Regions from separate parts of the Sphingomonas sp. GC_Shp_3 genome, predicted to be linked through region 2. Evidence: riboswitches for the same ligand, from Rfam matches in the RefSeq annotation. Region 2 holds a riboswitch; the other holds the start of a gene.
The links. A riboswitch is a leader RNA that binds a small molecule or an ion and turns the genes downstream of it on or off. The one in region 2 is predicted to bind cobalamin.
Positions count from the first base shown of each region.

Region 1: it holds a riboswitch for cobalamin, as region 2 does, so the genes downstream of both, OXR00_RS00355 (HoxN/HupN/NixA family nickel/cobalt transporter) here and OXR00_RS01820 (TonB-dependent receptor) in region 2, are expected to answer to the same signal.

Region 1 is NZ_JALNUT010000001.1:66,920-71,150, forward strand. It holds gene aroA (3-phosphoshikimate 1-carboxyvinyltransferase) at 1-658, opposite strand, end outside; gene OXR00_RS00345 (TIGR02300 family protein) at 780-1,094, shown strand; tRNA gene OXR00_RS00350 (tRNA-Ala) at 1,192-1,267, shown strand; cobalamin riboswitch at 1,541-1,783, shown strand; gene OXR00_RS00355 (HoxN/HupN/NixA family nickel/cobalt transporter) at 1,960-2,997, shown strand; gene bluB (5,6-dimethylbenzimidazole synthase) at 3,011-3,613, opposite strand; partial or broken gene cobF (precorrin-6A synthase (deacetylating)) at 3,653-4,231, opposite strand, start outside.
Region 2 is NZ_JALNUT010000001.1:373,256-377,486, reverse strand. It holds gene cobO (cob(I)yrinic acid a,c-diamide adenosyltransferase) at 1-535, opposite strand, end outside; gene OXR00_RS01820 (TonB-dependent receptor) at 535-2,430, opposite strand; cobalamin riboswitch at 2,611-2,822, opposite strand; gene OXR00_RS01815 (DUF4403 family protein) at 2,890-4,231, opposite strand, start outside.

The DNA.
Region 1 (4,231 bases), 310 kb from region 2:
CATCGTCCTCCACGGTTACGGTAGCGCCGAACCCGCGCAGCATCCGCTCGCTGTGATCGCGGGTCGCGATCGGCTCGATCACGCGCGTGATCCCGGGCGTGTTGAGGCCGGCGAGCAGCACGGCCGACTTCACCTGTGCCGACGCGACCGGCAACGTATAGTCGATCGGCACCGCCGGATTAATGCCGCGCAGGATCAACGGCAGGCGACCGCCGGGATATGCGGTAAACTCGGCACCCATCCGCGACAGCGGCTCGATCACCCGGCCCATCGGTCGTTTGGTGAGCGAGGCGTCGCCGGTGAACGCGGCGGTAATGGCATGGCTTGCGACCAGCCCCATCAGCAGCCGGGTCGAGGTGCCGGAATTGCCCATCTCCAGCGCGCCCTGCGGCTGGAGCAGCCCGCCCACGCCGACGCCGTTAATGCGCCAGATGCCGTCCGCGCCACGTTCTATCTGCGCGCCCATCGCACGCAGCGCGGCGGCGGTGGCGAGCACGTCCTCCCCCTCCAGCAGCCCTTCAACGCGGCTCTCGCCGACCGCCAGCGCAGAGAACATCAGCGCGCGGTGGCTGATCGACTTGTCGCCGGGTACGGCAACGTGGCCGGTCAGTGGGCCGGAGGCGAAGATCTCACGCGGCGAGGGAGTAGGGTGGGGCATGTGTTTCCGAGTATCTGCGGGTCCGGGCTTTTGACAGCGCCCTTGCGCTATGGCAAGGCGCGCGCCACTTTGACGACGACAACCCTCAGGGTATTATCAGATTGAAAGGTCCACTCGGCACATGATTAAGCCGGAATGGGGCACGAAGCGCTCGTGCCCGAAATGCGCAACGCGTTTCTATGATCTCGGCAAGGACGATCCCGTCACCTGCATCGAATGCGGGTCGACCTGGCAGCCTGAGCCCATCCTCAAATCGAAGCAGCCGCTGCCGTTCGACGCGCCGAAGCCCGACGCGAAGAAGGACGAGGATCTGAGCGGTGACGACGAGACGTTGGACATCGGCGAGGACGAGGAGCCGTCGCCCGATGACGAGGTCGATCTCGGCGGCGACGACGATCTCGGGGTCGAGGCACCGACCGAAGACGAAGAGCATTGATCTGAAAAAATGCTGGCAAGCGGCGATTTCGCCGCTTGCCAAGCCAGCGACGCCCGGCTAGGGCGTCGCCTCCCAAGGCCGGAAGGCCTAGACGAATGGGGCCGTAGCTCAGCTGGGAGAGCGTTCGCATGGCATGCGAAAGGTCAGGGGTTCGATCCCCCTCGGCTCCACCATTCCTCCACCGCGGTCGCAAGGTTTTCGCCCGCCGCACGCGACATAAACCGCTATCTCAAAAGCCCGATGGCGCTGTGCCCAATCAAAGGCGCGGCGGTAGTTGGCTGATCAATCGCGTCCTTATGGCGGTATTTGCCTTTCCCTGAAATGCCGTCGCTTGCGTTCGCCGCTTTGCAGACGATGCTTCCCCTCGCTTGCGTCACTCTGCGGCGGACCTTGCCGTGTCTCCCGCATCCGGCTACGCGGTTGGCGAGCCTGGCGGGTCAATCCGCCGGTCTCATGATCGCGCTGGTGCCTGTAACGGGCTTAAAACGGGAACGCGGTGAGGGAGGTCTGCTCCCGAAGCCGAGGCTGTCCCTGCAACTGTAAGCGGCGAGTGTGATGCACTTCGTCCCCTCCAATGCCGGATGGGGCAGCCACTGGGCCTAACACGATATCGTGCAGGCGCCTGGGAAGGCCGTGAAGCATGCGACGACCCGTGAGCCAGGAGACCTGCCAGCGTCCGGTCGCTCTCGCCCTGGTCCAGGGGATGGCCGTGGCACGGACCTGTCCGTTCGAGCGACGTCACCAGCGGCGGGGGCCGCATCGGTGTCGTGGGTCCGGCGCAGGGCGTCCGGCGGGTCCGCTGCGTCGACCGTCGTTGACGGTAGGCCCCCGCCCGACGTTGCTCGGCGCCCGGGGGATATGGTCGATGCGGCCAATCGATACGACACCTTACCGTCACCGGATCGGCGGCGTTTACGCGTTCCTGATCGCGGCCAACGTCGCGGCGTGGCTATGGGCGTTCGCGCTGTTCCATGCGCAACCGCTGATGCTGGGTACTGCACTGCTGGCGTGGGGGCTTGGGCTGCGCCATGCGGTCGATGCCGACCACATCGCCGCGATCGACAACGTCACGCGCAAGCTGATGCAGGACGGAAAGCGGCCCGCTACCGTTGGTTTCTGGTTCGCCATTGGCCACAGTACGATCATCCTGCTGGCATCCGTCGGCATCGCCTTCACCGCCTCCGCTCTCGCGCGGTTCGAGGCGCTGAAAGCGACCGGCGGCGTGGTGGCAACGATCGTGTCCGCCGGGTTCCTGTTCACGATCGCGGCGATGAACCTCGTCATCCTGCGGGCGGTCTGGCGCACGTTCCAGCATGTCCGCGCAGGCGGCATCTATGTCGACGAGGATCTCGACATCCTGCTCGGCGGGCGCGGGTTGCTCGCGCGGTTGTTCCGGCCGTTGTTCCGGCTCGTCTCGACAAGCTGGCACATGGCGCCGCTCGGATTCCTGTTCGGGCTCGGCTTCGACACCGCGACCGAGGTGGCGATCCTCGGCCTGTCGGCGGCGCAGGCGAGCCATGCATTCGCGATCGGGCCGGTGCTGGTGCTGCCGGTGCTGTTCGCAGCCGGGATGGCGCTGGTCGACACCACCGACGGCATCCTCATGCTCGGCGCATACGAATGGGCGTTCGTGAAGCCGATTCGAAAACTCTACTACAACATTACCATCACGGCGGTTTCCGCGCTGGTCGCGATCGTGATCGGGGGCATCGAAACGCTGTCGCTGCTGGGCGACAAGCTGGGCCTGCATGGCGGCATCTGGTCGGCGGCGGCCGATCTCGGTGCGCGGTTCAACCTGCTCGGCTTCGGCATTATCGGTCTGTTCCTGCTGTGCTGGGCGGCGAGCTGGGCGATTTTCCGCTGGCAGCGCTTCGACGAGATCGAGGTGCGGCAGGGGGTGTGATCGCGCATTCCCGTCAGCGCTCGATCACGCGGTCCGCGATCGGCTCGCGCGCCTGCCAGCCGCGTCGCTCGAGTTCGGGGACCGTCGCGGGTTCTGCCGGGTAGCCGATGCAGAGCAGGCCGATCAGCGTCCAGTCCCCCGGCACGTCCAGCATCGCCGTGACGACGGCCGGGTCAAGGATCGACACCCAGCCGAGGCCGATGCCGCGTGCGGCTGCGGCGAGCCACATCGTGTGTATCGCCATCACGGTCGAATAGCGCAGCGCCTCGGGCATGGTAGCGATGCCGAGGCGTTGTCCTGCACTGGGCGCTTCGTCCGAGAACACTGCCATGATCTCGGGCGCTTCCCGGAGGCCGTGCAGCTTCAGCCTGCGATACCGTTGCCGGATATCCTCGTCCGCCAGCGAAGCCGCCGCAGCCGCGCTACAGGTGTCGACGTGGCCCGCCAAGGCTTCCCGCAGATCGGGCGAGCGGACGCGCACGAAGCGCCAGGGCTGGGCATTTCCGACCGATGGCGCGAGCGCGGCGCTGTGCAGGAGGTGCTGCATGTCCGCTTCTGCGACCGGCTCGGCTCGGAAATGGCGCACGTCGCGGCGCCATTGCAGTACATCGGTCAGGCCTGTCTCGAACCGACGAGGTGCCTCGTTCTGCACGAGGCTCCGGCGCAGCAGATAGATGTCCATGATCCAGCCATGTTCGCGCCGCAGTGCCGCGCGCCGCAGCACAATCTCCTGACCGACCGCGCGCAAAGGGCCGGCGATGAGCGTCTGTTGCGCCATGCCGAGATAAGCGCCCCACCAGATCTCAATGCCCTCGGTATCCAGCGTCTCGAACGCGCCGCCGCCGTCGAGCATCACGGCAAGCGTGTCGACGCCCGCCGGCCAGCCGCCGTCGCGCAGCCGCCGTCCGGTCGTAATGAGGACCGGCGCGGCAAGGTCGTTGAGCGGGATGGCGTGCGCGGCGGTCAGCGCCTGGAGCGCGGTGATACCCGGCACGACGCGCACCCGCATGTCCATACCGCCCGCCCGCAGTCGTTCGGCGATGCGCAGCGTGCTGTCGTACAGCGAGGGGTCACCCCACACCAGCAACGCCAGCTTGCCGCCATCCGGCAGGTGCGTGCTGATCTGGGTTCGCCACGCGGCCGCGATGCCGTCATGCCATGCATCAACCGCGGCGTGGTAGGGCGCCGCATCGTCTCGTTCGGGCAGATCGAACGCGACGACACGCGTCGGACC
Region 2 (4,231 bases):
CCAGATCGGCCGCCTCGTTCAACCCGGCCGGAGCATTGCGGCCGGTGATGACGACGTGCGTCATCTCGGGTTTCGCGGCAAGCGCCGTCAGCACCTCGTCCAGTGGCAGGTAATCGTAGCGCAACACGATGTTGAGTTCGTCCGCGATGACCATACCGTAGGACGGATCGGCGACCATCCGCTTCACCTCCTCCCAGGCGGTGCGCGTGACCGCGATATCGCGCGCGCGGTCCTGCGTATCCCAGGTAAAGCCCTCCCCCATCGGCTTGAACTCGACCAGATCGCCGAGCCGATCGAACACCGCCTTCTCGCCGGTCGTCATCGCGCCTTTGACGAACTGGACGATCCCGACCTTCATGCCGTGGCCGACCGCGCGCACCGCCATCCCCAGCGCGGCCGTGGTCTTGCCCTTGCCCGCGCCGGTGTGGACGATCACCAGCCCCTTCTCGATCGTCTTGGCGGCGACGATCCGTTCCTGCGCGGCTTGCCGCTTGCGCATCTTCTCGGCGTGCTCGGCCTCGGTGCGATCCGCCATCAGATCCGCGCCTTTATGCCGCCGTAGCCCGCGCGCGGCGAACCCCGGAAACCGACGTTCTCGCGGAAGTCGGTGTCGAGCAGATTTTCGACCCGCCCGAACACCGAAATGCCGCGTGCCACCGCTACGTCCGCGCCGAAATTCACCAGCGTGTAAGCCTGCAACGTCTCGGTCTGATATGTCGCAAAGTTGGTGTCGAGCGCATCACCGTTGTAGCGCACCGTCACGTTGGCGCCGAACCGGTCGTCCTTTGACCTCCACGCCAGATTGGCGCTGCCGATATGCGCCGGACGGCGGATCAGCGTCATGTCGGCCTCGTCGTGTGCGTCGAGATAGGTGTAGCTGCCATCGAAGCGGAAGCCGGCTGGAAGGTCGAAATTGAGCGCCACCTCGACCCCCTGATGCGGCGACGATCCGGTCGCGTTCACCACCGTATAGACCGGATCGAACGTGCTGACGATCTTGTGGCGCAGCACCGCGTTGAAATAGGTCACGTCGATGCGGCCGTGCCCGGCGAGGAAGCTCTGTTCGACACCAGCCTCCCAGCCGGTCGATTCCTCGGGCTTGAGGTTGGGGTTGCCGACGAAGCCGCTGGTCGGGGAATAGCCGAACAGTTCGGAGAACACTGGTGCCTTGACCCCGGTGCCCCCCGCTGCGTGGATGCGCGTACCAGTGTCGAACCGGTAACTCGCCTGCAGATGCCAAGTGGTCGCATCGCGGAACCGCTGGTTCACGTCATGCCGCACCGCTCCACCAAGGCCGAGCCGGCTGCCCACCGTCACCTGATACTGGCCGACCAGACCCCAGTTGTTGGTATCGCGAAACGGATTGCTGCCGGTGATGAACGCCGACGTGCCCTGATAGGATTCATGCTCGTAATCGACCGCACCGGTGATGACGTGGCTGGCCGCATCGCCGCCAAGCTTCAGCGCGGAGACGAACGACACTTTCTTGCGCCGGCCGGTATCGCCGCTCGTCTCGGTACCATTGTCGTCGAGGAAGCGGCGCTGCGATTCCTGCAACTGTGCGCTGAGGTCGTTGCTCCAGCGCCCCTCCAGCGCGCTGTAGTGCGCGCCGACCAGCGCATAGACCGCATCGTTCAGGTAGCTACCGCCGCTGTCGATCGCGTTGCCGGTGACGGCGTAATCCTGATCGTTCACGTCGGCGTCGATATGCGTGTAGCGCACCACGCCGCGCAAACCGAAGTCCTCCGACTGATAGCCGAACTTGCCATTGACGGTGCCGATCTTCGACCCGATCCGCCGGTCGCCTGCCGGCGCGACGACATAGCCGCCGATGCCGGAATAGGATCCGCCGACCGCATAATCGAAGTCGCCCGCAGTCCCTGCCCCGCGCACCGCGCCGTCGACTGTGTTGAACGATCCGGCCTCGATCCGGCCCGCGAAGCCCGGCATCTCACGCCCGGTCGGCGTGATATAGTTGATGACGCCGCCGATCGCATCCGATCCGTACAGCGCGCTCTGCTCACCGCGCAGCACCTCCACCCGCGCGCCGGGATCGGCGGTGAGCGAGGCGAAGTCGTACTCGCCGTAGTAGGGGTCAGCCGCCTCGATGCCGTCGATCAACACCAGCGTATGGTTGCTCTCCGCGCCCCGGATACGCACCTGCGTCATGCCGCCGACCGCACCGGTACGGTTGACCGAGATGCCGGGTACGTCGCGCAGCACGTCCGAGACGATCACCGTCTGGCGATCAGACAGGTCCTGCGCGGTTACCACCGTCGCCGACGAGCCGAGCGTCGCGGTGGATATGCCGCCGGGCGCCCGGGCGGCGGTGACGACCACGGTGTCGGTGGCGGTGCCGTCATCGGGCGCGGTCTGCGCGAGCACCGGCGTGGTGGCGATCAGCGCGAACAGTGAGATGGCAATCTTCATCAGTCTTCCCCCGGGCGTCGCGACAGATCGGCGGGAGCGAACCGTCCTTCGACGACCGGTCACGCACGGGCGGGCGGACGCCAGTCGGCACCCGGTCCAAGCGCAACCCTTGCGGCCCCCACCGCTTTGGTTCGTCGCTCAGACGGAGAACCGTGCCCTGGCCTGTTCCTGGACCACGACAAGAGCGACCAGAACGCCGGCAGGTCTCCTGGCTCACGGGTCAGGGCTTGATGCACGCCTTCCCGAAACCGCGGCTTCAGTGGCTGCCCTTTCGGGCCCGTGCATCGCGCTCGCCGCTTACAGTTGCAGGGACAGCTGCGGATTAGGGCGACGCGCCCGCACCACATTCCCGTTTAAGCCCCTTGCGGGGCACCGACGCGATCCTGAACGACAGCGGTTGCCCGCCGCGTTCGTGACGGCCATATGCCACATCTCGGTCGCCGCCAATCGCCTTTGACGCTATCGCCGCAGCGGCGCGTAGGTGATCGTCGCCTGCCCCGCCGCGCGCACCGGCAGGAACAGTCCCTTGCCGGTTACCGCCAGCGTGCCGTTCTCAACGCGCGTCACGTCAGCGGAGAGCAGGAAATCGCCCTCGCGCCGCGCGCCGATCGCCTTGCGCGCGGATCGCAGGACCTTCTGGTAATCGGGCGCGAAATCGTGCGCTAGTCCCTCGGCGATCGTGTCGCGAACCGACGTGTCCTTGAACAGCGAGACCAGCAGGTTGACCGTCTCGCTGTCGGTATCGGTGGTGATCGCGACATCGCGCGCGCGGATCAGTTGCGAATTGGGTACGTTGTACGGCACCGCCGTCAGCCACACCTCGCCCTTGGTGGCGAGGAGCGAGGTGTTACGGGCCTTGGCCTTTGCCTGCACGCCGATCGCGAGCCGCCCCCCGCTGGTGGCATAGATCGTCACCTTGCCGAACGCGACGTCCACCGGGCCGATCCCGGCGAGCGTGATGCCCTTTTTCGCGCGCTTCACCAGCACACGGTGCACCACCGGCTCGAGCTGGGCATAATCCGCCAGCACGGGTATGAAGAAGTTAAGGCCCTGCTTGCCGACCGAGGCTGCGGGCGGCGGCAAAGGCGTTGCGGCAGGATCGGCAGGCCGAGCGCCGACGAACGTCTCGGTCAGCGCATCGGCGGAGAGCGTCAGCACCAGCGTGCGGCGATCGACCGTGTAGCCGCCGAAGCCGAGCCGCTTGGGCGTGACCCGCATCCACGCCGGTGGGCGCTCGCGGTTGAGCATGATCGAGGTAAAGCCCTGCCGCCACGCCGAGGCGAGTTTCGCGCGCAGATCGAGCTTGTTGAGTTCACGTGGCAGGCTGCGTTCCAATCCCGCGATGACCGGTTTCAGCCGTGCGTCTGCCTTGCTCGCGAATTCGATGCGCTGACCGAGGAAGTCGATGCCGGGCGGCGTCGTCCAGTCATACGCAATTCGCACCTTCGCGCTCGGCGACCAATTGCCCGTGATCGAAAGCTGCGCGACGGCATGCACGATCGCGTCGCCGGTCGCCGTCTTGGATACCACGCCGCCAACCTTCTGCGCGGCGATGGTCGCGTGAACCGGGATGTCGATGGTCAGTCGATTGCCGCTGCCGCCGAGTTTCAGATGGCCACGCGTGACCTCGCCAACGATGCGGCAGCCAAGCTTGGGAAGCACCCGCACATGAGCGATGCCGAGATCGACGCGCTTGGCGGCGACACAGGCGTCGAGTTGCTTGTCGATTCCCCACAACCGCTTTGGCGTCTGCCGTTCAAGTGCGCGGGCAAGATCATCGAGCGAGCCCGAGATCGGCACC